DNA from 4 places in the Bacillus spongicola genome. Region 1 is predicted to be linked to each of the others. Evidence: predicted binding sites of a transcription regulator. Region 1 holds the regulator's gene; each other region holds the start of a gene.

Region 1 (6,315 bases):
AGGCAATACGTGATTTGAAGGACGAGTACAAAGAGCTAATTGATCGTGGGCTGATGATTATAGATTCTGAATGAGTAAATCATCCTCGTTAATGAGTATCTTAGGTTGAGAAAAAGGAGAGCAGATATAATATCTGCTCTCCTTTTTTTGCAACAATAGCTAAAAAAATAGTTTCGGTTTTGTACCTCTATAGCCTCTTCGAAAGTGAGGTGCAGAGTTTGTCGTGGTTAGTGACTCACAGGCATTGTCAAAATCAAAAGGAATGGATTGTTCATAGGGTGGTGGTAGTAAGTCAACGGGGCGTCTGGACGAGAGGGGGATGTCGATGATCCCTCGAGATTCATCCCGATTATTCCGAATTTCTTCTATCACAATTTGACCAACTTCTCTGCCCAATTTCAAGCCCTCTGAATTATCTACAGGGAAATGTACACCTGCATACAATCGGGACGCAGCACATTCTTCTGCTAATTCATGAAGTCTTCTTCTCATGCTAGGAAAAAAATAGCCCAGAATAACTTCTGCTGCACCGGCGATAGCAGCATGACCTGATGGATAGGAAGGGTGTCTAGGAGTACATATATAAGTTTTAAGCGTAGGATCTAATTGATTGGGTCGAGCGACATTCCACTCAAATTTATAGTACCAAGTCGCAACAAATGCATCATTTAGTCCAGCATATAGAATAGATAAAATCCTTGCTGCACGTGGGGCTTCAACTCCAAAAGAGTCGATCAATTTATCGGCTATGGGTGTCCATTGTTTTGTCGCAGGCCCTCGTGACCAGTAAGTGGCAATCGTTTTTTCCCGTTCGGTTAAGTTAGCGAGAGTACTTTTGACTTTTTTTAATTCAGTTTCCCAGTGTATGCGATCGGGAGAGAGAATATTAAAGTGAATAGCTTCACCATCTCTTGTGCTGAAGTTGGAGCCCTCACGTTTGATGTAAAAAGTTGGCCATGAAGAGGTATAAGGAGCTTCTGGGTTTGATGGAGAAAAATCTTCGCCAGCATATGGAACTTCATTCCATAAAGGTATATCATTATTGCTCATAATTTTCACCCCCTTTTTATTAGATTATGCAAATTTGTTAAAGAGGTTTAGACGATGTTAGAGAAAATTTATGAGCGAATCTTCACTGCTGTACCGATTGGAATAATGCTTGCGAGCTCTTCAACGTCCGCATTGTACATTCGAACGCAGCCTTTGGAGACAAATTTGCCAATGGAGGAAGGGTTATTTGTTCCGTGTATTCCGTAGTGCTTTTTCGACAAACTCATCCATATCGTCCCAAACGGACCCCCTGGGTTCGGTGCTTTATTAATAATGATATAGTTGCCAATCGGGGTTGAACTGAGCATTTTCCCTACCCCAACGGGATAGACCTTTTGGGTTTGATTGTTATAAGTAAGGGTGAGTGTTCGGTTAGTTAGATTGATGTTAATTTGGTAGGGGATTGTGTCAGGAGAGGGATATCCTGGAATAGTTATTTGTTGACCGACATAAATAAGATCAGGGTTGATACCGGGGTTGACTTGAAGAATAGATTGAAGGGGAGTTCGGTAGTCTTCTGAAATGGCAAAAAGCGTTTCACCAGATTTAACAGTATGTAACATTTTTATGGCCTCCTTTATTTACCTCACTATATGCAAGTGAATTTTGGTGAGTGAAGGCTGATTTTTGATGATTGTTGCCTTTCGCACTAAATCTTATTTTGCGACAAAGATTGTCTTCGGGGGTATTTTTGCATTATTTTCAATTCGTTGGGTGAACACAGTGGACCTCTAATGATTTTTACAGAAGTCTGTTTTCGCTAAGATTGCTACTATTCGAACCAGTCTATCAGCTGTTAAATTGCTTTGCACCGGGCATTTTTTCGTCTATTATTGATGAAAATGAGTATGCCGTTAGCTCAGAAAGACTCACTGTTTCAGTTGATATAAGATTCTCTTACTGACTTGCAATATCGTTGAACTTTCAATTTCAAACTAGGTTATAGATTTCCGCTCCAGGCACTCGCTTTCCGCGGGGCGGGCGGTGAGCCTCCTCGGCGGAAGAACGCGCCTGTGGGGTCTCACCTGTCCCGCTAATCCCGCAGGAGTCGAGTGCCTTCCGCTCCAATTTTTTAATTTACAAATGCGTGGTCTAACTCCACCGTCTTTAGACGGTATCCGCTTTTAGCCTTGTCTTTAAATGTCCATACTTACGATAGAGGTGAGAGTATAGACGGTTATCAAAAAAGTAGTCATGCGGTATTTGATATAAAATATCATGTTATATGGGTTACGAAATATAGATATAAAGTTCTACATGGACCAATTGCCAAAAGAACAAGAGAATTAATAAGGCAAGGCTGCGAAGCAAGAGGAATCACGATTTTGCAAGGGAGTGTGGGGAAAGATCATATCCACTTATTGCTATCTTGTCCTCCAAGCCTAGCACCAAGTAAAATAATGCAGTACTTGAAAGGACGATCATCAAGACTCCTCCAGGATGAGTTTCCTGAATTAAAGAAGAGATTTTGGGGACAACATCTATGGGCGAGAGGATATTTCTGCGCAACAGTTGGAACGGTAACAGAAGAAATCATTCGAAACTATATAGCCAACCAGTTTGGTGATGGAAAAGACGATATATTCAAGATTGAGGAGTGAGTTTAGTCAAATTCAGTATGCTTCAGCTTAGGTACTTTGAGAAGACTTGAGTCTTGAATTGCGACTTTAGTCGGTGACATTTATGTCTAAATCCACCTGCTTTAGCGGGTGGTCGTTTAAGTATACAAATTATTAAAGGCTTATATAAGGTCCTATTTCTCGTAGATTTTCATTCGCATTAAGTCCATAGGTTGAAAGAAATAGACTATCCATCTGTCTCTTAAAGGGAGGATGTACAATCAAAGTTTTACTTCTTTCAATTCATATTCAGAAGGATCATACTTTCCTTTCTCACAAGTAACTCAAACCTATCTTACTTGAGTCTTGGTAACATTGTCAGCAGTATCTATCAAAATAACGAATCGCTACCTGAAGTAAATCATAGAAATAATTGAATTTGTCTTCTTTTTTGAACAAAGTTAATCCAATTGGAGTCATGTACCATTTCTGTGAATGATGGTGCAGCTATCGGATTTCCATTACGATTCCAAGTGTGACTTGATAAGAGTTTTTTAGCTGTGCTAACGGATTCACTACAAGTTCGATAAAGTGAAAAACTTTTATTAAAGCGATTAAATAAACTTGTTCATAGTAAACTTCTTCAAGTACTAGACTAGCATTGCTTTCGTCAACAATCTGGACATCTATTTGGACATCCTTACAAAATTCTGAGCAAAAGGGATACTCATTTTGATGAATAAAAAAACAAAATGAAGGATTTAATTTAAAATTAGCTGAAATAGCCACAATGAATACGAAACCCCCATGTCCTTCTCAGACACCGCAATAGATGGAAATGGGGGTGTAGTGGTTAAATCTTAATCCTTTCAGTCAACGATGATAAAGTAGGTACTAAGATGATCTTAGCACCTGAAAGAGAGACAAGTTGACAACCATTTCCGGCGGTGCCTCTAGCGGAATTATGCATTGTTAAGACTGTGTACACTTTCACTATAAACTTTATGAAAGTGCAGGTAAAAAGAAAGAAAGCAACAAAAAAGAATTCTGTCTACTTTTCAAAAAAATGGGTTAGCCAGTTTAGGAGGGTGCTTTTTTGTGCCAAAATCAGCATCAAAACCCATTTTCGTATAAAAAGAGCCCAAGTGAAAAAGAAAAAAACCTTGCAGATGCAAGGTTTAATGAACTTGACGGTAAACACCAATCACTTTTCCTAGTATACTTACACTTTGGAGAATGATGGGTTGCATCGTAGGATTTTCAGGTTGTAAGCGGATAAAGTTTGTTTCTTTGAAAAAACGTTTACAGGTTGCTTCATCTTCATCAGTCATCGCAACGACAATCTCTCCATTGTTGGCTGTTTGCTGTTGACGAACAATCACGTAGTCACCGTCTAAGATCCCAGCATCGATCATACTGTCTCCCATAATTTCAAGCATGAAGACCGGTTCATCTGCAGGAGCTAACCTTTCGGGCAAAGGAAAGTACTCTTCAACGTTTTCAATCGCTGTAATTGGAATACCAGCGGTAACTTTACCTACCATTGGTACATTGACAACACGTTGTCGTGGGATTTGATCCACCTCTAAATCTAAAATTTCGATTGCACGGGGTTTAGTTGGGTCCCTGCGGATCAAACCTTTGCTTTCTAATCGTGCTAAATGTCCATGAACAGTAGAACTAGATGCTAATCCTACCGCTTCGCCGATTTCTCTTACAGAAGGTGGATAGCCTTTTACTTTTACTTCTTGCTTAATAAATTCAAGAATATCTTGTTGCCTTTTTGATAGTTTTGTCATTATCTGCACCTCAAATCTCTTCAATCTCTTAAACTTATTATATCATTATTTTTTGTTAGATACAAACATAAGTTCTAGTTTTAGTTGACAACGAACATTCGTTCCTATTATAATGTAATTAATACGAACAAACATTCGATAGGAGCGATGAAGATGATTACTTTCCTAAAAAATAATAATTTTGTAGTGTTATTAATGATTTTGACATTTATTTCAGGTTTGGTTATGTTAAACCAGTTAGAAGAAACTGACACAAGTTCTTATTTACATATTACAGTTGAAAAAGGCGACTCGCTATGGACGATAGCAGATCAATATCAAAAACTTCATGGGATGAATAAGAGTGATTTTATTCGATGGGTTTCTGATCAAAATGAGATGAAGAACTATGACCTAATCGCTGGTGAGTCCATTTATATCCCTGTTAAGTTCGAAGAGATAAAACAAATGGATCTTAATACACCACAATATGCGTTAAAAGGAGAATAATTTCAATATGAAATGCATCATTTACTGTCGCGTTAGCACGAAAAAGGAAACCCAAGAAACGTCACTAAAACGACAGGAAGAAGAATTAACGAAACTAGCCAGTCAATGGGGATTCGATATTCATTCTGTGATAAAAGATCAAGCAAGCGGCTATGATTTAGACCGAGAAGGAATTTTTGAACTTTTAGATGAAATAAAAGTTCATAATATCGAAGCCATTTTAATTCAAGATGAAACGAGAATCGGTAGAGGAAACGCAAAAATTGCTTTGATCCATTGTTTATTGAAAGAGGAGATAAAGCTTTATAGTATTTCTCATAAAGGAGAGCTTCAATTATCAGAGTCAGATTCAATGGTTCTTCAAATTGTGAGCATGGTTGAGGAACATCAACGGAAAATTCATAACCTGAAAATCAAGCGTGGCATGATTAGAGCAGTTGATAACGGATTTAAACCTGAAAACAATTTAAAGAATAAAGGGAATATTGAAGGAAGAGAACGAAAAGAAGTACCGATTGAAGAAATTGTCCGATTGCGTAAAAATGATTTAACATTCTCTGAAATTGCTGCAACATTAAGAGGATTTGGTTTCAATGTATCGAAAGCTACGGTTCATAGAAGATATCAAGAGTTTATGAAAAAACGAGAAGAAGCATGATACTTGTTATTTTGAACACTATCTTGTAACATATCAATACAAATGATAGACGTTTAAAACAACAAGAAAGGGGAGCTTATCATGTTAAATCCGGATAAACTCGCTCGATTAAATCAGCTTTCTAAAATAGCGAAAGCTGGTACATTATCAGTTGAAGAAACCATTGAGCGCCAAGATCTAAGGCAGGAATATTTATCAAATTTCCGTAATTCAATGAAATCTACCATAGAGAATACAAGAGTGATCGATCCCAATGGAAATGACGTCACTCCGCAAAAAGTAAAAGATCGACTAGATAAGAAAAAAATGCATTAAACCAAGAATCAATTCTTGGTTTTTTGTTTGTTTTTATGTGGGAAAGCAATATTTGATAAACGAGCGGATGATTTGGTCACTTAATGCAAATAATGTGAAGAATTATTCATCAAAATTGTTACAATGAATTCATTGTTGTTGTATAAACTTGAAAAGACGATTAATATTAAGAATGAGTCAAATTATGACGAGAAAGGATGTAAATTTTTATGTTTGATCAAATGGATTTATTAGCTGTAAATACAATTAGAACTCTTTCAATTGATGCAATTGAAAAAGCGAATTCAGGACACCCAGGAATGCCAATGGGCGCTGCGCCGATGGCCTATTCTTTATGGACTGAATTTATGAATCATAATCCAAAAAATCCTGAATGGTTTAATCGGGACCGCTTCGTTTTATCTGCGGGACATGGATCTATGCTTTTATATAGTATGCTGCACTT
Region 2 (6,315 bases), on a different contig from region 1:
TGTTAATCGATAAAGTTGTAAAGAAACAATGGCTTCAGATTGTGCTTCCGTAAAGTCAAATTGTAATTGAAGGTTGTTCTTTGCATCTTTTTTATCTTTAGAAGCCCGAATTGTGGTGATGACTTCATCTAAAATCGATAAGGCTTTCATTAGGCCTGCTACAATGTGATCGCGGTCTTTCGCTTTTTGTAAATCATGCTGAGATCGTTTAGTGACCACTTCTTTTTGGTGGGCAATATAGGCATCTAATAGTTCTCTCAGCCCCATTAACATCGGGCGGCGTTTATGAATGGCTACCATGTTAAAATTGTACGCTATTTGCAAATCCGTGTTTTTATAGAGGTAATTGAGGACTCCAGTCGCATCCGCTTCACGTTTTAGTTCGACTACGATTCGAAGTCCAGTTCGGTCCGTCTCATCTCGGACCTCTGCCATGCCTTCTACTTTGCGGTCGACACGGTACTCATCGATTCTTTTTACGAGATTGGCTTTGTTTACTTCAAAGGGAATTTCTGTAATCACAATTTGTTGTTTTCCACCTCGCATATCTTCAATAGCGGCTTTTCCACGAATGATAAACTTTCCTTTCCCTGTTTCATACGCTTTTTTAATTCCGTCTGTTCCCTGAATGATGCCACCGGTTGGAAAGTCAGGGCCTGATATAACCTTCATTAACTCGTCCACCGTACAGAAGGGGTTGTCCATTCTCATAATGGCTCCGTCAATGACCTCCCCCAGTTGGTGAGGAGGGATATCGGTTGCATAACCTGCCGAGATTCCGGTCGATCCATTTACCAATAAGTTCGGGAAACGCGCAGGAAGAACAGTCGGCTCTTTTGCGGTATCATCGAAATTCGGAATAAATTCTACGGTGTCTTTTTCAATGTCTCGTAGAAGTTCCGTTGAAATGGCAGATAAACGCGCTTCTGTATAACGCATGGCTGCGGGTGGATCCCCGTCAATACTTCCGTTATTACCGTGCATTTCAACTAAGTATTTACGTACTTTCCAGTCTTGGCTCATTCGAACCATAGCATCATAGACAGATGTATCTCCATGAGGATGGTAATTACCAATAACGTTTCCGACCGTTTTGGCAGATTTTCGGAAGCCTTTTTCATGTGTATTGCCTTCAAAATGCATGGCATAAAGAATTCTTCGCTGAACCGGTTTCAATCCGTCTCGAGCATCAGGTAAAGCTCGATCTTGAATAATATATTTACTATAACGCCCAAACCGGTCGCCAAGCACTTCCTCTAGCGGCATGTCTTGATATATCTCTTGTTGTGACATGTTCTATTCCTCCTCTGCGACCGTAACTGTTTCATTTTCTAATATACTTGCATCATCTTCTAAACCAAAAGCTACATTGCTTTCGATCCATTTCCGTCGCGGTTCAACTTTATCACCCATCAAGGTGGTTATCCGTTTTTCAGCACGGGCTGCATCGTCAATTCTGACTCGAATTAAGGTTCGTGTAGATGGATCCATGGTGGTTTCCCATAATTGATCGGCGTTCATCTCACCTAGTCCTTTATATCGCTGAATGATATAACCACGTCCGACTTTCTTTATGGCTGATTGCAACTCATCTTCGGTCCAGGCATATTCAATAATTTCTTTTTTTCCGGTTCCTTTACTAACTTTAAATAAAGGTGGAAGTGCGATAAAGATTTTTCCTGCTTCTAATAAAGGTCTCATATATTTATAAAAAAAGGTGAGCAATAACACTTGTATATGAGCACCATCTGTATCGGCATCTGTCATAATGACAATTTTATCGTAATTCGTATCTTCTAAATTAAAATCATGTCCAACACCCGCACCAATAGCATGAATAATCGTGTTAATCTCTTCATTTTTGAAAATATCTTGGAGCTTGGCTTTTTCCGTATTGATAACTTTTCCACGTAGAGGCAAAATGGCTTGGAATTTTCGGTCTCTTCCTTGTTTGGCTGAGCCTCCGGCGGAATCACCTTCAACTAAATATAATTCATTTCGCTGAGGATTACGAGATTGGGCTGGTGTAAGCTTTCCTGATAACACCGTTTCCGAGCGCTTCCGTTTCTTTCCGCTTCTAGCTTCTTCCCGTGCTTTTCGTGCAGCTTCTCTTGCTTGTGCCGCTTTGACCGATTTCTTAATTAGCAAGTTACTCATATCTGGATTTTCTTCTAAGAAATATTGCAAATGCTCACTCACTACAGCGTCAACGGCTGATCGTGCTTCACTTGTCCCAAGCTTCCCTTTTGTTTGTCCCTCAAATTGAAGGAGTTCTTCTGGAATTCGAACAGAAATTACGGCAGCAAGTCCTTCACGGATATCGGCACCTTCTAAGTTTTTATCACGGTCTTTCAGCAAACTGACTTTTCGTGCGTATTCGTTGATAACCCTAGTCATCGCCGCTTTTGCTCCAGATTCATGAGTTCCACCATCTTTGGTTCGAACATTATTAACAAACGAAAGAACATTTTCAGAGAATCCATCATTAAACTGGAAAGCATAATCGACTTCAATATTAATGTTCTCTCCTTCAAATGAGACAACTGGATGTAACGAATCTTTGCCTTCATTTAAATATTGAACGAATGCTTCAATGCCATTCTCATAGTGAAATACCTCTTGAGCAGTGTGTCGTTCATCGATGATTTCAATTTTTAACCCCTTTAAAAGGAAAGCAGATTCCCGGAGCCTTTCACAAAGAGTATCGTAATTATAAGTGGTTGTACTAAAGATGATTGGATCGGGTTTAAAGTGGAGAGTTGTCCCCGATTGTTTAGCCTTCCCGATTTTTTCGAGCGTAGTAACTGGCTTTCCTCCATGTTCAAATCGCTGTTCATATTGAAAGCCATCTCTTTGGATGGTCACGGTTAACCATTCAGATAATGCATTCACAACTGAGGCACCGACTCCGTGCAGACCTCCACTTGTTTTATAGCCACCCTGGCCAAATTTCCCGCCCGCGTGAAGGACAGTTAAAATTATTTCAGGTGTTGGTTTGCCCATTTTATGCATTCCAGTCGGCATTCCTCGACCATCATCTTTTACGGAAATACTATTATCTTTATGTATGATGACACGTATGTGATTCCCGTGTCCGGCAAGTGCTTCGTCAACTGAATTATCTACAATTTCATACACAAGATGGTGAAGTCCTCTTGTATCAGTTGACCCTATATACATTCCTGGTCTTTTTCTGACAGCTTCTAAGCCTTCAAGCACTTGTATGGCATCATCATTATAATCCATGGTTTCTTTTTCTTTGGCCACGAACATTCCCCTTTCAACCTTCTCTGGTGTGCAGTTTAGTTAGCGTAAAGTATAAAAAGTACAATATAAGAACAATTGTTCGCTAACTCATCTTACCATAAAATCTGCAACGGTCTATGCTTTATTTTACTGCTTTATTTGAATTTGGCAAATGCAATTTCTTTAATAGCATGGACTTTACATTCCTTTTTTAATAAAAATACACAAAAAAAACAAGGGATAGAATCCACATTCCCTTGTTTTTTTCTTCATTTTGTAAGTGCATGCTCCACTTTAATACAGCGGTCCATAATAACGGTATACCCTTTTTTGGATAAAAACTGATAGGCTTCTTCATTCATCACACCTAACTGTGACCAAAATACATCTGCCTCAATTTCGTCAAATTCTTTTGCAAGTTGAGGTAAATACTCAGAACGACGGAAAATATTGACGATGTCCACTGGATGAGTAAGTTCTTTTAAGGAGGAAAGGCTTTTCTCACCTAGAACTTTGTCGACCATCGGATTGACGGGGATGATTGTATAGCCCGCTTTTTGCATGGCTTCTGAAATCATATATGACGTACGTTCTGGGTTGTCACTTAGCCCAACAACCGCAATTGTTTTCGCCTTTTGTAAAATCGTTTTTATCTCATCTCTTGAAGGATTCTCCATCATCGTCTCACTCCTGTTTTTTATTCTTTTATTAGTCCTTTATTGGTAAGAAACGCTTTTGCTACAGATTCATAGGTTTCTTTATCTAAATCGACTTTTGCATTCATTTCACGCATATCCTCTTCCGAAATCTGACCCGCTAAGTCATTCAGTAAATCTTCTAACTCAGGATAGGCTTCTAATGTTTCTTCTCTCACGACCGGTGCAGCATAGTACGGAGGAAATAACCCTTTGTCATCTTTTGTTGATATTAAGTCATAGCGATCGATTCGGGCGTCCGTCGTAAAGGCAGTAATGACATCGACATCGCCATTTTTTACTGCTTCGTACATGATATTCGGGTCAAAACTCTCTGTATCTTTAAAATCGAAGCCGTAATGGTTCACTAATGCGTCATATCCGTCTGTTCGCTCATAAAACGGATGAGGAGCACCAAATGTCAATTCGCTTGAAAAGTTAACGAGATCCGAATACGTATCAGCATCTATGTTTTCATCTTTTCGGTATGCAAGAGTGTAGGTATTTTCAAATCCTAGTGGCTTTAACCATTTTGCCTTAAATTTATCTTGATAGCCTTCATTTACACGCTTCAGAACATCTTCTGCTGTTTCGCCTTCCTCGGTCGTTTCCTTCAATACCGCTTCAAGACCTGTACCTGTGTATTCTACATATACGTCAATATCCCCTTTTTCTAGAGCAGGAGTTAGTACTGCAACTTCCCCTAAACCATCTTGTAGGTCCACTTTATAGTCAGAATTCCCTTCAATATATTGAGCGAGAATATGAGATAAAATGTATTGTTCTGTCCAATTTTTCCCTGATACAACAATGGGATCTTTTTCATCACCTTCTCCATTTCCACAACCTGCTAGAAAGATCATGACAAATACAGAGATGACAGCAATAATTTGTTTTTTCATCCAAGACACTCCTTAAATATTTTTATTTTTTAGCCCTTTTGGTGTTGCGGATTTTTCTAACATCTTTAAGATGAAATCAAAGAAAATCGCAAGTAAAGCAGCAGGTAGAGCTCCTGCTAGCACCAAGTAATTATTCCATGAAGTTAAACCACGATAAATAAGTTCTCCTAAGCCACCAGCACCGACAAACGTTGCGAGGGTGGCGACTCCAACAGTTAAAACAGTGGCTGTTCGCACGCCGGCCATGACAAAAGGTAATGCAAGTGGTAGCTCAATTTTCCTTAAAATTTGCATTCCTGTCATTCCCATCCCTCTGCCGGCTTCAATTATAGCTTGATCAACACCAATGATTCCGGTATAAGTGTTCCGAAGAATTGGAAGTAATGCGTATAGTGTTAAAGCAATAATAGCAGTCACACTGCCAATCCCAAAAATAGGGACTAGAAATCCGAAAAATGCTAAACTAGGTATCGTTTGAAACACAGCGGTAACACCAATAAAAAACTCGGCAAATTTTTCTTTTCTAGATATAAAAATTCCGAGTGGAATGGAAATTAATATGGCAATAAATACGGATGTGAAGGATAAATACAGGTGTTCGATCAAGTTTTCAACAATGTCATCCTGCCTGGTGGTAACCGTTTGCCAAAAAGTGGTGAAGACGTTATTACTCATCCTCTCACACCTTCTTTCTCTAAATCAGCGAACTCACGAAGAAGAATCTCTTTTGTGATGTAACCAAGTGTATCCTCTTTTCTTTTAACGGGGAGAAACGGGATATCTTCAGTTAATATTAGTGATGCCGCACGTTGTATAGACTCGTCTTCCTGAATTGAAACCGAGGAAGGTACGCTAGAGTGGGGGATCGTTTTTAAGATTTGCAGTGACGAAACGCTTTTATGTATCGGTGTTTTCTTTAGCCGGTGCTCTCCGATAAATTGAGTAATAAATTCATTTTTCGGGTTAGAAATAAGCTCTGTGGGTGTGGCTATTTGTTGAATGACACCATCCTTCATTATTGCGATTCTATCGGCAATTTTCAACGCTTCGTCAATATCATGTGTGACAAAGACAATCGTTTTTTGAATTTTTTCCTGAATTAGTTTTAATTCGTCTTGCAATTGTTCGCGACTAATGGGATCTAGCGCACTAAATGGCTCGTCCATTAAAATTACTGGTGGTTCTGCGGCTAGGGCACGAATCACACCTACTCGCTGTTGTTGACCTCCACTTAATTCTAATGGAAAACGGTGAGAATATGTATTTGGGTCAAGATCGACCATTTCCAGTAATTCCTTTACGCGTTTCTTCCATTTCTCTTTTGCCCAGCCTTTCAGTTTGGGAATAAGAGCGATGTTTTCCTCTATCGTCATATGTGGGAGTAAACCAATTCGTTGAATGACATACCCAATATTTCGGCGCAATTCTACGTCATTCACATGAGCAATGTCTTCACCGTCTATTAAGATCGA
Region 3 (6,315 bases), on a different contig from region 1:
CAAAACTAGTTCCAGGAAAAACATGGATATCCATTATTCCGACCAATCCGGGCATATCAGAAATGGTTTCTTATTAAGGAACTGTTCTTAGCTGTAAATTTGTTTCATCTAATCGCAAAAGGAGTCTAAACAATGCAAATTGATAAACTAAGAGGGAAAGAACTCGATCAATTATTTCTATCGATCTTATCTCTCAAAAACCTAGAGGAAAGCTATCTTTTCTTCGATGACCTATGTACTGTGAATGAAATACAATCATTAGCACAAAGGCTTGAAGTGGCACGTATGCTTCGAGAAGGCAAAACGTATCATAAAATAGAAACAGAGACAGGGGCAAGCACAGCCACTATTTCTCGTGTAAAGCGCTGTTTAAATTACGGTAATGATGCCTATGAAATGGCATTAGACCGCATTAAGAAAGAAGATTAAACAAAAAATCCATCTTTTATCAGGTGGATTTTTTTTGTTGATTAATCAAATAAGGACCTTTTCGTTTACCATGAAATATCGATGGAATCCTCCACTTTAGCAGTGCTTTTTATCACAAATTGATGAAAAAATGCCCCGAAACGAAGCTATATCAACGTGTATAGACTGATTCGAAAAGCAATAAACTTTGTGAAAACAGCTTTTTAAAAGGAGATAGGCTTAAGTGGACCAGAATCAGGGAGCTAACGAATAGACCACTAATAAAAGGATGAAGCTGTGCACAAATTCCATCTATAAATACAAGGAGGAGAATGGAAAGGGGAATCCTAAAGTTAGATAAGGTAGTGCAGATGATATGGTTTTTGGTGCTTTGTTTTTTCATTTTTCACCCTCCTTCGAATAATAAAGTTTTGAATCTATGCCGAGAAGAGGCCGTTTAATATCAAAAAAATATTCTTGTTGAAAAGTCCTGCTTTTTCCAAATTACGATAACAAACAATGGGTAAATATTGGGGGGTGAACTTCAATGCTTTTCTTTTAGCTCACTTTGTCACATGCTATAATGGAGAAATGGACAAGTGAATGGAGGGTACAAGATGTATGATGTACGTATGTGGCGTCATGTATATAAATTAGATCCAAATAAACCGATTTCTGATAAGAACTTAGAAAAAATTTGTGAATCGGGAACAGATGCGATATTAGTGGGAGGAACAGACGGAGTTACTCTCGATCTTGTGCTAGATTTAATGGCAAGAATTCGTCGGTTCACCGTACCTTGTATATTAGAAGTATCTAACTTAGAATCACTAACACCAGGATTTGATTTGTATTTTATTCCGACTGTGCTAAATAGTAACAGTTCCCAATGGCTAACCGGCTTACATCATGAAGCGGTAAAAGAGTACGGTGATATCATGAACTGGGATGAAATCCTCATCGAGGGCTACTGTATCTTAAATTCCGAATGTAAAGCAGCTTTGTTAACAGATGCAAATGCCGATATTGAGACCGAAGATGTGGTCGCATATGCAAGAATGGCAGAAAAAATGTTTCATTTGCCCATTTTTTACTTAGAATATAGTGGTCAATACGGTGATTCTAGTCTAGTAAAGAAAGTAAGTAGTGTATTAGAAGAAACAACGTTATTCTACGGTGGCGGCATTCAGTCTGCAGAGCAAGCCGCAGAGATGGCAGGCGTATCGGATGTCGTTGTCGTGGGAAATGTGATATATGATAATTTAAAGGAAGCTTTAAAAACGGTAGAAGCCGTCAAACAAACAACAAGATAAGTTTTTTAAAAAGGAAAAAACGTGTGAATTTTAACAATGGTTTTGGTGTTTAGCTTCAGCTGGTTGTGCTTATGCGTGTCGCCGACAGTCGGGCGCTTTTCGCTTTTATTCGTGAAATACGATATAATAAGAACAAACGTTCTAAAGATGGTGGTGGAAACGAGATGCAATATTTATCTGAGAAATTATTAACCGGGATGAATCCTCCGCAAAAAGAAGCTGTACAAGCAACAGATGGTCCACTTCTTATCATGGCAGGAGCTGGATCGGGAAAAACACGTGTGTTAACTCATCGCATTGCGTATTTAATGGTGGAAAAGCGAGTTAGTCCTTACAATATATTAGCGATTACATTTACGAATAAGGCCGCTCGTGAAATGAAAGAACGTGTGAACAGAATACTAGGTGGAGCTGGAGAAGACGTGTGGATTTCGACCTTTCACTCCATGTGTGTGCGTATCTTACGTCGCGACATTGATCGAATAGGTTTTAGTAGAAATTTTACGATTTTAGATTCGTCTGATCAGCAGTCCGTGGTGAAATCGATTTTAAAAGAGAAGAACATTGACCCGAAGAAATTTGATCCGCGCGCCCTACTGGGGATGATTTCATCTGCTAAAAATGAACTAATGAAAGCAGAAGAATATAGCAAACAAGCTGGTAGCTATTTTGATCAAGTAGCGAGCGATGTGTATACAGAGTACGAGAAGCGCCTAAAGAAAAATCAGGCATTGGATTTTGATGACCTAATTATGACGACGATTAACTTATTTCAACGAGTTCCAGAGGTGCTGGAATTTTACCAACGTAAATTTCAATACATTCATGTTGATGAGTATCAAGATACAAACCGGGCACAATATATGCTCGTAAAATTATTGGCGTCTCGTTTTCAGAATCTCTGTGTGGTTGGGGACTCAGATCAATCAATTTATCGGTGGCGCGGTGCGGATATTGCCAATATTTTATCCTTTGAAAAAGATTACCCGAGAGCGCGTTCGATTTTCCTTGAACAAAACTATCGGTCGACAAAACGGATTTTGCTTGCCGCAAATAATGTAATTGAGAAAAACCTAAACCGTAAGCCGAAAAACTTATGGACTGAAAATACAGAAGGTGAAAAAATTGCCTATTTCCGTGCGGATAATCAGCAAAGTGAAGCTCAGTTTGTTGCAGGGAAAATTAAAGAATTGGTTGATGGAGGTAAACGGAAGTATTCTCAATTTGCGATTTTGTACCGGACCAATGCTCAGTCAAGGGTAATGGAGGAAGTACTATTAAAGTCAAATATTGAGTATACAATTGTCGGTGGAACCAAGTTCTACGATCGTAAAGAAATTAAAGATATTTTAGCTTATTTACGATTAGTTTCGAATCCAGATGATGATATTAGCTTACAACGAATCATTAATGTCCCTAAAAGGGGGATTGGATCGGGCTCCATAGACAAAATTGCTCGGTATGCACAAACAAATGACTTATCCATGTTTCAAGCATTGGCTGAGGCTGACTTCATTGGATTAAGTCCAAAAATTACGAGTGGTGTTCTTCAATTTAGAGAGTTGATTCATAAGTACACGCAAATGCAGGAATACTTGTCGGTAACGGAGCTTGTTGAAGAAGTGCTCGAAAAAGCTGGTTATCGAGAAATGTTAAAAGCAGAAAAATCAATTGAATCACAAAGTCGTTTAGAAAATATCGACGAGTTTTTATCTGTTACCAAAAGCTTTGAAGAGAGTAGTGAGGATAAGAGTCTGGTAGCCTTTTTAACGGATTTAGCTTTAGTTGCCGATATTGATTCGCTAGATAAAGAAGAGAAAGTCCAAGATGCAGTTGTCTTGATGACTCTCCACTCTGCAAAGGGTCTAGAGTTTCCAGTTGTCTTCTTAATGGGAATGGAAGAAGGAGTATTCCCTCACAGCCGGTCCCTGATGGAAGAAGATGAGATGGAAGAAGAGAGACGTTTAGCTTATGTAGGAATTACACGGGCAGAAGAAGAGCTTTTTATTACGAATGCTCAGATGCGAACTCTATACGGCCGAACGAATATGAATCCTGTTTCACGATTTATAAGTGAAATCCCAAGCGATTTACTTGAAGAGGTAGGCAAAGAGAAGCCTATCTCAGGTGGTTCTCTTTTCCAAGGAAGAGCGAATCAGCCTCGCAGGCAGCCGGTGAGCCGCCCGGTACAAAACACAACAGGTGGAGAAAAAGTCGGTTGGCAAGTGGGCGATAAAGCTGAGCATAAAAAATGGGGAACGGGAACGGTCGTTAGTGTGAAAGGCCAGGGTGATTCTATGGAATTAGATATCGCTTTTCCAAGTCCTGTAGGCATCAAGCGATTGCTGGCGAAATTCGCTCCGGTTCAAAAAGTATAAGAAGGAGCTGTTTTAAGTGGACCATCAAACAGCAGAATTACGTGCAAAAAAGTTACAAGAGTTATTAAATCACTATAATTATGAATATCATGTAAAAGATACTCCTTCAGTGGACGACCAAGAATATGATCAATTATTGAAAGAACTAGTGTCAATTGAAGAAACATATCCAGATTTACTTACTTCAGATTCCCCAACACAGCGTGTAGGGGGAGCTGTTTTAGAAGGATTTCAAAAAGTGGAACACCGCACGCCGATGCTTAGTCTTGGCAATGCATTTAATGAAGAAGATTTACGGGATTTTGATCGCAAGGTGCGAGAGAATGTTGGGGAAGATTTTCGCTACGTCTGTGAGCTGAAAATCGACGGCCTCGCCGTCTCCCTCCGGTATGAAAATGGTTATTTTGTACAAGGAGCTACACGTGGAGACGGCTCGGTCGGTGAAGACATTACCGCTAACTTGAGAACAATTCGCTCTATTCCTTTACGAATAGAAGAACCGCTCACAATGGAAGTGCGCGGAGAAGCGTTTATGCCAAAGAAATCCTTTGATAATGTGAATAAACTTAAGAATGAGAATGGAGAAGAGCCATTTGCTAACCCGCGTAATGCTGCAGCTGGATCTCTTCGTCAATTAGATCCTAAGATTGCAGCTTCTCGTAACTTAGATGTCTTTCTTTATAGTATCGCAGATTCAGGAGAAACCGGAATAACAAGTCATAGTGAAGCCTTGAATCTACTAGATGAATTCTCCTTTAAAACCAATAAAGAGCGTCAAATAAGTGAAGATATAGACGAAGTCATTCAATATGTGTCACAGTGGGAAGAAAAAAGACCACATTTAGCGTATGATATTGACGGAATCGTCATCAAAGTGGATTCTCTCGCTCAGCAAGAAGAGTTGGGCTTTACGGCGAAAAGTCCGCGCTGGGCCGTTGCGTTTAAATTTCCGGCGGAAGAGGTTATCACGGTATTACGGGATATCGAGCTAAGTGTCGGAAGGACAGGTGCGATAACCCCAACAGCAATTTTGGATCCTGTAAAGGTAGCGGGAACTACTGTTTCACGTGCTTCCCTTCATAATGAGGATTTAATTCGAGAGAAGGATATTCGCATTGGTGACCATGTTGTGGTAAAAAAAGCAGGCGATATCATTCCTGAAGTTGTCAATGTCCTCTTGGATCGACGCTCAGGAGAGGAACAAGAGTACCATATGCCTACTCATTGCCCTGAGTGCGAAAGTGAGCTCGTGCGAATAGAAGAAGAGGTCGCACTTCGGTGCATTAATCCAAAATGTCCAGCGCAAATTCGTGAGGGACTCATTCATTTTGTTTCACGTAATGCTATGAATATCGATGGGCTTGGAGAAAAAGTGATTAGTCAGCTTTTTCATGAAAACTTAATCGTCGATGTCGCAGATTTGTATTCAATAACGAAAGAACAACTAGTTGCACTTGAGCGAATAGGTGAGAAATCAGCTGAAAATTTAATTCAAGCCATTCAGACAACGAAAGAAAATTCGTTAGAGAAACTACTATTTGGCTTGGGAATACGCCATGTAGGTGCTAAAGCAGCAAAAACACTCGCTCAGCATTTTGAAACTATGGAAAAATTACAAGGTTCTACCCTTGAAGAACTAATCACTATCAATGAGATTGGAAATAAAATGGCGGATAGCATAGTCACGTATTTTGAGAAAGAGGAAGCACAAGAACTTATTAGAGAACTAGAGGAAGCGGGCGTGAATTTGACCTATAAAGGTCCAAAGCTTGTATCGGTAGAGGATATTGATTCCTTGTTCGCTGGTAAAGTCATCGTGCTAACGGGAAAACTTGAAAAACTATCACGAAGTGAAGCAAAAGAAAAAATCGAGAGCTTAGGTGGAAAAGTAACGGGAAGCGTCAGCAAAAAAACAGATCTTCTCATCGCAGGTGCAGACGCTGGCTCTAAGTTATCTAAAGCAAGAGAGCTCGGTCTAGAGGTTTGGGATGAAGAGAAGCTTGTCGAAGAACTTAGCAAGTAAGAGGTGTACACAGATGAAAAAATGGTTATTCGTGTCCTTAACAATGGTGCTCATCATGAGCGGTTGTGCTCCAGCATTTCAAAAGGAAGAAAAAGTTGTGGAAGAAAATGAAAACAAACAAGGTCAAACGGGGATCATCCCTTCTTTTCAAGTGTCAGAAGACTATTACAAAGTTCTTCTCCCATTTGAAGAA
Region 4 (6,315 bases), on a different contig from region 1:
ACAGAAGAAGCGAAACCAATTGAAAATACACCAGAGCCTCAAGAACTGTCAGTTGTCGAAGTTAGTGGCACTCAGACCACTTATGCCTTGAAAAATGCAAAAGAATTTCAGTTAGAACTAACGGCTTCTAAAGATGGAGCTTCTTGGGTAGAGGTATATAACGCTGACAATGAGCAACTTTATTTTGCTATGTTGGCGGATGGAGAAAAGATCTCCTATGACCTTAAGGGAAATGAACAAGCGTTAATTAAAATCGGCAGAATACTTGACGTTACGATGAAACTAAACGGTGAACCCGTAAAGTTTGAGCTTGAAGATGTTTCGCAAAAATTTATTATCCAAAACAGTCCGGCAGAATAGTCATCTTTACGGGTGACTATTTTTGCTTATGTACTCATTGAATCTTGGAGGGAAAAACATGAATCTACCGAATAAAATTACCATTTCTAGAATATTTATGATCCCAGTTTTTTTAATTTTTATGCTCGTTCCGTTTGGGTGGGGTGACATTACTGTACTGGGTACCACGATGCCAATAGCTCATTTCGTATCGGCTATTATTTTTATTATCGCTTCTACAACCGATTGGGTAGATGGTTATTATGCAAGAAAATATAATATGGTTACAAATCTAGGTAAATTTTTAGACCCGTTAGCAGACAAACTTCTTGTTTCAGCCGCTTTTATCGTGTTAGTGGATCTTGAATTAGCTTCAACTTGGATTGTCATCTTGATCATTTCTAGAGAATTTGCGGTAACGGGCTTGCGCCTTGTTTTAGCAGGTACAGGTGAGGTCGTTGCAGCAAATCAGTTAGGTAAAATTAAAACATGGGCTCAAATCGTCGCTATTTCCGCACTGCTATTGCATAATATTCTTTTTCAAAGTATCTCAATACCATTTGCAACGATTGCCCTGTGGGTTGCTTTATTCTTTACGATTTGGTCTGGCTGGGATTATTTTTATAAAAATAGAGCGGCTTTTAAAAATTCAAAATAGCCTAGTACAGGAGGGTGAATAATATGCATGCTGAAATAATTGCGATCGGATCGGAACTCCTTCTTGGACAAATTGTTAACACTAATGCGAAATATTTATCAAATGAATTAGCGGATATTGGGATATCCGTTTTTCATCATACGGTTGTAGGAGATAACAAAGACCGACTTAAAAATGCAATTGAAATTGCGGAATCTCGTGCATCGCTCATACTTTTCACGGGTGGGCTCGGTCCGACTAAAGATGATTTAACAAAGGAAACGATCGCTGATCATCTAGGTGTTGAGTTAGAATACAACGAGGAAGCAATGGAACGGATTCAAGGGTACTACCAAAAAGTGAATAAAACGATGTCAGAAAATAATCGTAAGCAAGCACTTATTCTTCAACAGTCGCGTGTATTACCGAATGATTTTGGTATGGCCCCAGGTATGTTCTACAAAGGGAAGAACCATCAATACATGCTGTTGCCAGGTCCACCTAGGGAATTAGAGCCTATGTTTAATTTATATGCCCGACCTATTTTGATGGCTGAAACAAATGAAAAACAAGTCATTAAATCGAGAGTGTTACGTTTTTTTGGGATAGGTGAGTCACAGTTGGAGACAGATATCATGGATATTATTGATACCCAAACCAATCCGACTGTTGCACCTTTAGCTGATGACGGGGAAGTGACACTACGATTGACTGCCAAACATACGAATGTGATCGAAGCGGATAAGCTCTTGCAGGGAATAGAAGCTCGGATCACAGAGCGTGTAGGTGAATACTTATATGGGTACAATGATACTTCTCTGATGAATGAAGTTGTCCATTTCTTAAAGAAGCAAGGGAAAACAATTGCGACAGCTGAAAGTTTAACAGGTGGTATGTTTAGTTCAGCCCTTACCTCATATGCAGGGATTAGCGCAAGCTTTCTTGGTGGAATCGTTTGTTATTCCAATGATGCGAAGCAAAATTTTTTAGATGTTTCTACAGAAACGCTGTCCTCAAAAGGAGCGGTAAGTGGCGAATGTGCTGCTGAACTTGCAGGAAATATACGTAACAAAATGAACAGTGATCTAGGAATTAGCTTTACGGGTGTCGCGGGACCAAATTCAAGTGAAGGGAAAGAAGTGGGGACTGTCTATATCGGTTTAGCCATCAAAGGACAAAAAACGAACGTCTATTCGCTTCAGCTTGCTGGGAATCGTGAATCAATTCGAATGCGTGCTGTAAAATATGGATGCTACTATTTATTGAAACAATTACAAAAATAATCTGTGAACCCATTTCTTAGGACAGAAATGGGCTTTATTGAATTAGCTGTGTTAAACAATTCTGTTAATATAGACTTATCAATCTCAGTCATTCAATAATGCGAAATATAAGGTGAACAACTAGATGAAAATTCCTTTGAAGAAGATCAACCAGGAGACTAGTAAACTGCGTGCTTCAGGCCAGTATCGTCTGAAGGAATTTTTCATTTTAGGTGTAATTTTGTTCAAAAAAATATGGCTATTCGCACTTTTTGTGGAGAGTAGCATTGATGGACATGCAATAAGAAGCTTGACTTCAAAGCGAAATGTTTTTTATTTGTGACAGGATATCTCGCCCACCCCTCCATATAAAGCCAAAAAAAGATTACCCCATTGTAATGTACTATGAACCAATTAAGAATAGTTTTGTGATTTTCATGTTGTTAAGGATCCTCTATTATTTATTCAGTAGTATTAGATTACGATTTTAATTCTTATTTAGTATGCTAGTAGAATAGGAGGTTTTGTTGTTTTCGAAGCTGTCTCAAAACTATGATATAGACTGGTTTCAAGTCACTGTTTTTGTAATTATTTGAATGTTTATTCTGCAAATGTAGATGCTTACCCAAAAAGAGGGATCAATAGCAACAATATATACGAAAGATTTCATGGCGGCGATCTCACCGCCACCATCTACCATGAAAAAAATTCATTTCAAGCTCAATAATGGTTTGAGACTGATTTATTTCCCCCAAGCTAATTAATTTAGCGATGATTATATATTATTTTTTTCAGACAAAGGGCGTACTAAAAAACAAAAATGTTTGTCGAGACTGTCTTTTACATGAAGTAGTGAGGGAATTGACGGGATAATAATTGGGGATTTATTACAGCAAAAAGCGAACATTTATTCGTCTTTTTACTTGGCAAATGTTTAAAAGTGGTTTATAGTAGAGAAAGGTTTTGAATTAGATAGTTTATCTAATATAACGAAGAAATAGAATGAGAGTATAGAGGAGGAAATATGTATGAGTGATCGTAAAGCGGCCTTAGATATGGCGCTAAAACAAATAGAAAAGCAATTTGGTAAAGGATCCATTATGAAACTTGGAGAGCAAGCAGAACGTCGAATTTCTACATTTCCAAGTGGTTCACTAGCATTGGATGCAGCGTTAGGGATAGGTGGGTACCCTCGAGGTCGAATTATTGAAACATACGGTCCTGAAAGTTCAGGTAAAACAACGGTTGCCCTTCATGCGATTGCTGAAGTACAAGCTCAAGGTGGTCAAGCTGCTTTTATCGATGCAGAACATGCTTTAGATCCAGTTTATGCACAAAAATTGGGCGTCAATATTGATGAACTTCTATTATCTCAACCTGATACAGGAGAACAAGCGCTTGAAATCGCTGAAGCCCTTGTACGTAGTGGTGCAGTAGACATTTTAGTCATTGACTCTGTTGCTGCTCTTGTACCTAAGGCAGAGATTGAAGGCGAAATGGGAGACGCTCACGTAGGTTTACAAGCTCGTTTAATGTCACAAGCTCTGCGTAAGCTTTCTGGTGCGATTAATAAATCGAATACTATTGCGATTTTTATTAACCAGATTCGTGAAAAAGTCGGTGTGATGTTTGGTAATCCTGAAGTGACACCAGGAGGTCGTGCACTGAAATTCTATTCTTCTGTTCGTTTAGAAGTTCGTCGTGGAGAAACCTTGAAACAAGGTAATGAAATGGTCGGGAATAAAACACGAATCAAAGTCGTGAAAAACAAAGTAGCTCCGCCGTTTCGCTTAGCCGAAGTGGATATCATGTATGGTGAAGGGATATCAAAAGAAGGCGAAATTATCGATTTAGGCTCAGAGTTAGAAATCGTTCAAAAAAGTGGTTCTTGGTATTCGTATAACGAAGAACGTTTAGGGCAAGGACGAGAAAATGCCAAGCAATTTTTAAAAGAAAACCCAGAAATTCGTCATGAAATTATGATGAAGATTCGTGACCACTATGGCTTAGACGCTTCAGTGACCGATGAAGGCCAGGACGAATTGGACATTTAATTTCGGAAGGCCCAGCTTGGAGCTGGGCCTTTTCGTGGAATAGATTTCCTTTATCATTGCGTACCCCTTGACAATAAAAATCTGCGCACTTAAAATTAACTTGTATAATTTTTAAATTTTTCAATGAGTATTTGAAAAAATTAGAGCTGTATATTGAAAAATATGAACCAATGTAGCAGCCGACATGTTAAAAACATGAGTTAAAGTTCATAGCAAGAGGAGGTGAAATGATGGACAATCCAATTATATTCATCATCTCCATTTTGCTTGGCCTAATCGTAGGTGTAGTTGTTGGCTATTTTATACGTAAATCGATTGCGGAAGCTAAAATTTCAGGGGCAAAACATGCTGCAGAGCAAATTTTTGAAGATGCCAAGCGAGAAGCGGAAGCACTTAAAAAGGAAGCGCTGTTAGAGGCAAAAGATGAAAATCATAAGCTTCGAACTGAGACAGAACGTGAACTTCGTGAACGAAGAAATGAATTGCAAAAACAGGAAAATCGGTTAATGCATAAAGAGGAGAATCTTGATCGAAAAGACGAATCCCTTTCAAAACGTGAGACGACTTTAGAGCGTAAAGAGGATACTCTGATAAACAGACAACAACATATTGAAGAGACGGAAAGCAAAGTGGACGAGATGATACGATCCCAACAAACAGAACTTGAACGTATCTCAGGTCTAACAAGGGACGAAGCAAGATCAATCATTCTAGATCGTGTAGAAAGCGAGCTTTCCCATGATATTGCTATTATGGTAAAAGAGTATGAAAATCGTGCTAAGGAAGATGGAGATAAGAAGGCTAAAGAAATTCTTTCTCTAGCGATCCAACGTTGTGCAGCAGAACATGTTGCAGAAACAACAGTTTCGGTAGTCAATCTACCTAATGATGAGATGAAGGGTAGGATTATCGGTCGTGAAGGTCGAAATATTCGTACACTTGAAACGCTTACAGGTATTGATCTAATCATTGATGACACACCGGAAGCCGTTATTTTATCAGGATTTGACCCGATCCGTCGTGAAACCGCCCGAATTGCACTTGAAAAACTTGTTCAAGACGGAAGGATTCATCCTGCTCGTATTGAAGAGATGGTTGAAAAATCAAGACGTGAAGTGGATGAATACATTCGCGAAGTAGGGGAACAAACCACATTTGAAGTGGGAGTTCACGGGCTACACCCAGATTTGATTAAGATCCTAGGTCGACTGAAGTATCGTACAAGCTACGGTCAAAACGTGCTAAAACATTCAGTGGAAGTAGCTTTCTTATCTGGATTACTTGCGGCGGAATTAGGCGAAGATGAGAATCTCGCTCGTCGTGCTGGATTACTTCATGATATTGGAAAAGCCATTGATCATGAGGTTGAAGGAAGCCATGTAGAGATCGGTGTAGAGTTAGCAACTAAGTACAAAGAGCACCCTGTTGTTATCAATTCAATTGCTTCTCATCACGGGGATACGGATCCAACCTCAGTTATCGCTGTTCTAGTAGCTGCTGCTGATGCCTTATCTGCAGCACGCCCAGGAGCAAGAAGCGAAACGTTGGAAAACTATATTCGACGCCTAGAGAAGCTTGAAGATATTTCTGAATCCTATGAAGGTGTTGAAAAATCATTTGCCATACAGGCCGGCCGTGAGGTTCGAATCATGGTTCGCCCAGAAAGCATTGATGATTTAGATGCACATCGATTAGCAAGAGATATTAGAAAGCGAATTGAAGAAGAATTAGATTATCCAGGGCATATTAAGGTAACCGTTATTCGTGAAACAAGAGCAGTAGAATATGCAAAATAAAAAAACTGTTAGAGTGAAAACTCTAACAGTTTTTTGTTGTTAATGACGGTCTAATAGAAAATAGGCTGTAGTGATATTTCTGGAGAGTAGCGAGAATTTCCAAAGTGATATTTTGCTTAAAATGCTTTCTTTCATTTTAGATTATGATGAGTAACAATTAATCACTATTGGTTCACTTGCATAAATGAGGAATGCAAGTGCAATGAATCGCATTGGTGTCAAAACAT

What was found. Region 1 encodes LexA, which represses DNA repair genes until DNA is damaged. Its sites were predicted from a motif close to CGAACATATGTTCG; they were not measured.
Region 2: parE (DNA topoisomerase IV subunit B) is a predicted target of LexA. The motif match lies at 3,336-3,349, and genes of this name have one in related genera.
Region 3: pcrA (DNA helicase PcrA) is a predicted target of LexA. The motif match lies at 1,851-1,864, and genes of this name have one in related genera.
Region 4: recA (recombinase RecA) is a predicted target of LexA. The motif match lies at 3,139-3,152, and genes of this name have one in related genera.

What each region holds. Positions count from the first base shown of each region.
Region 1 is NZ_JAYKTS010000020.1:50,766-57,080, forward strand. Features, by position in the region: gene U8D43_RS13820 (aromatic amino acid hydroxylase) at 1-74, shown strand, start outside; gene U8D43_RS13825 (vanadium-dependent haloperoxidase) at 160-1,050, opposite strand; gene U8D43_RS13830 (L,D-transpeptidase family protein) at 1,119-1,613, opposite strand; gene tnpA (IS200/IS605 family transposase) at 2,220-2,651, shown strand; gene U8D43_RS13840 (hypothetical protein) at 3,117-3,398, opposite strand; gene lexA (transcriptional repressor LexA) at 3,788-4,408, opposite strand; gene yneA (cell division suppressor protein YneA) at 4,562-4,897, shown strand; gene U8D43_RS13855 (YneB family resolvase-like protein) at 4,905-5,555, shown strand; gene U8D43_RS13860 (DUF896 domain-containing protein) at 5,637-5,870, shown strand; gene tkt (transketolase) at 6,080-6,315, shown strand, end outside.
Region 2 is NZ_JAYKTS010000001.1:100,496-106,810, reverse strand. Features, by position in the region: gene parC (DNA topoisomerase IV subunit A) at 1-1,293, opposite strand, end outside; gene parE (DNA topoisomerase IV subunit B) at 1,297-3,267, opposite strand; gene U8D43_RS00470 (CoA-binding protein) at 3,516-3,923, opposite strand; gene U8D43_RS00465 (ABC transporter substrate-binding protein) at 3,944-4,843, opposite strand; gene U8D43_RS00460 (ABC transporter permease) at 4,856-5,518, opposite strand; gene U8D43_RS00455 (ABC transporter ATP-binding protein) at 5,515-6,315, opposite strand, start outside.
Region 3 is NZ_JAYKTS010000003.1:23,687-30,001, forward strand. Features, by position in the region: gene U8D43_RS02625 (DUF3048 domain-containing protein) at 1-77, shown strand, start outside; gene U8D43_RS02630 (YerC/YecD family TrpR-related protein) at 133-429, shown strand; gene pcrB (heptaprenylglyceryl phosphate synthase) at 1,026-1,721, shown strand; gene pcrA (DNA helicase PcrA) at 1,886-4,099, shown strand; gene ligA (NAD-dependent DNA ligase LigA) at 4,116-6,122, shown strand; gene U8D43_RS02650 (CamS family sex pheromone protein) at 6,136-6,315, shown strand, end outside.
Region 4 is NZ_JAYKTS010000047.1:7,781-14,095, forward strand. Features, by position in the region: gene U8D43_RS19645 (helix-turn-helix domain-containing protein) at 1-360, shown strand, start outside; gene pgsA (CDP-diacylglycerol--glycerol-3-phosphate 3-phosphatidyltransferase) at 419-997, shown strand; gene U8D43_RS19655 (competence/damage-inducible protein A) at 1,021-2,259, shown strand; gene recA (recombinase RecA) at 3,267-4,292, shown strand; gene rny (ribonuclease Y) at 4,523-6,088, shown strand.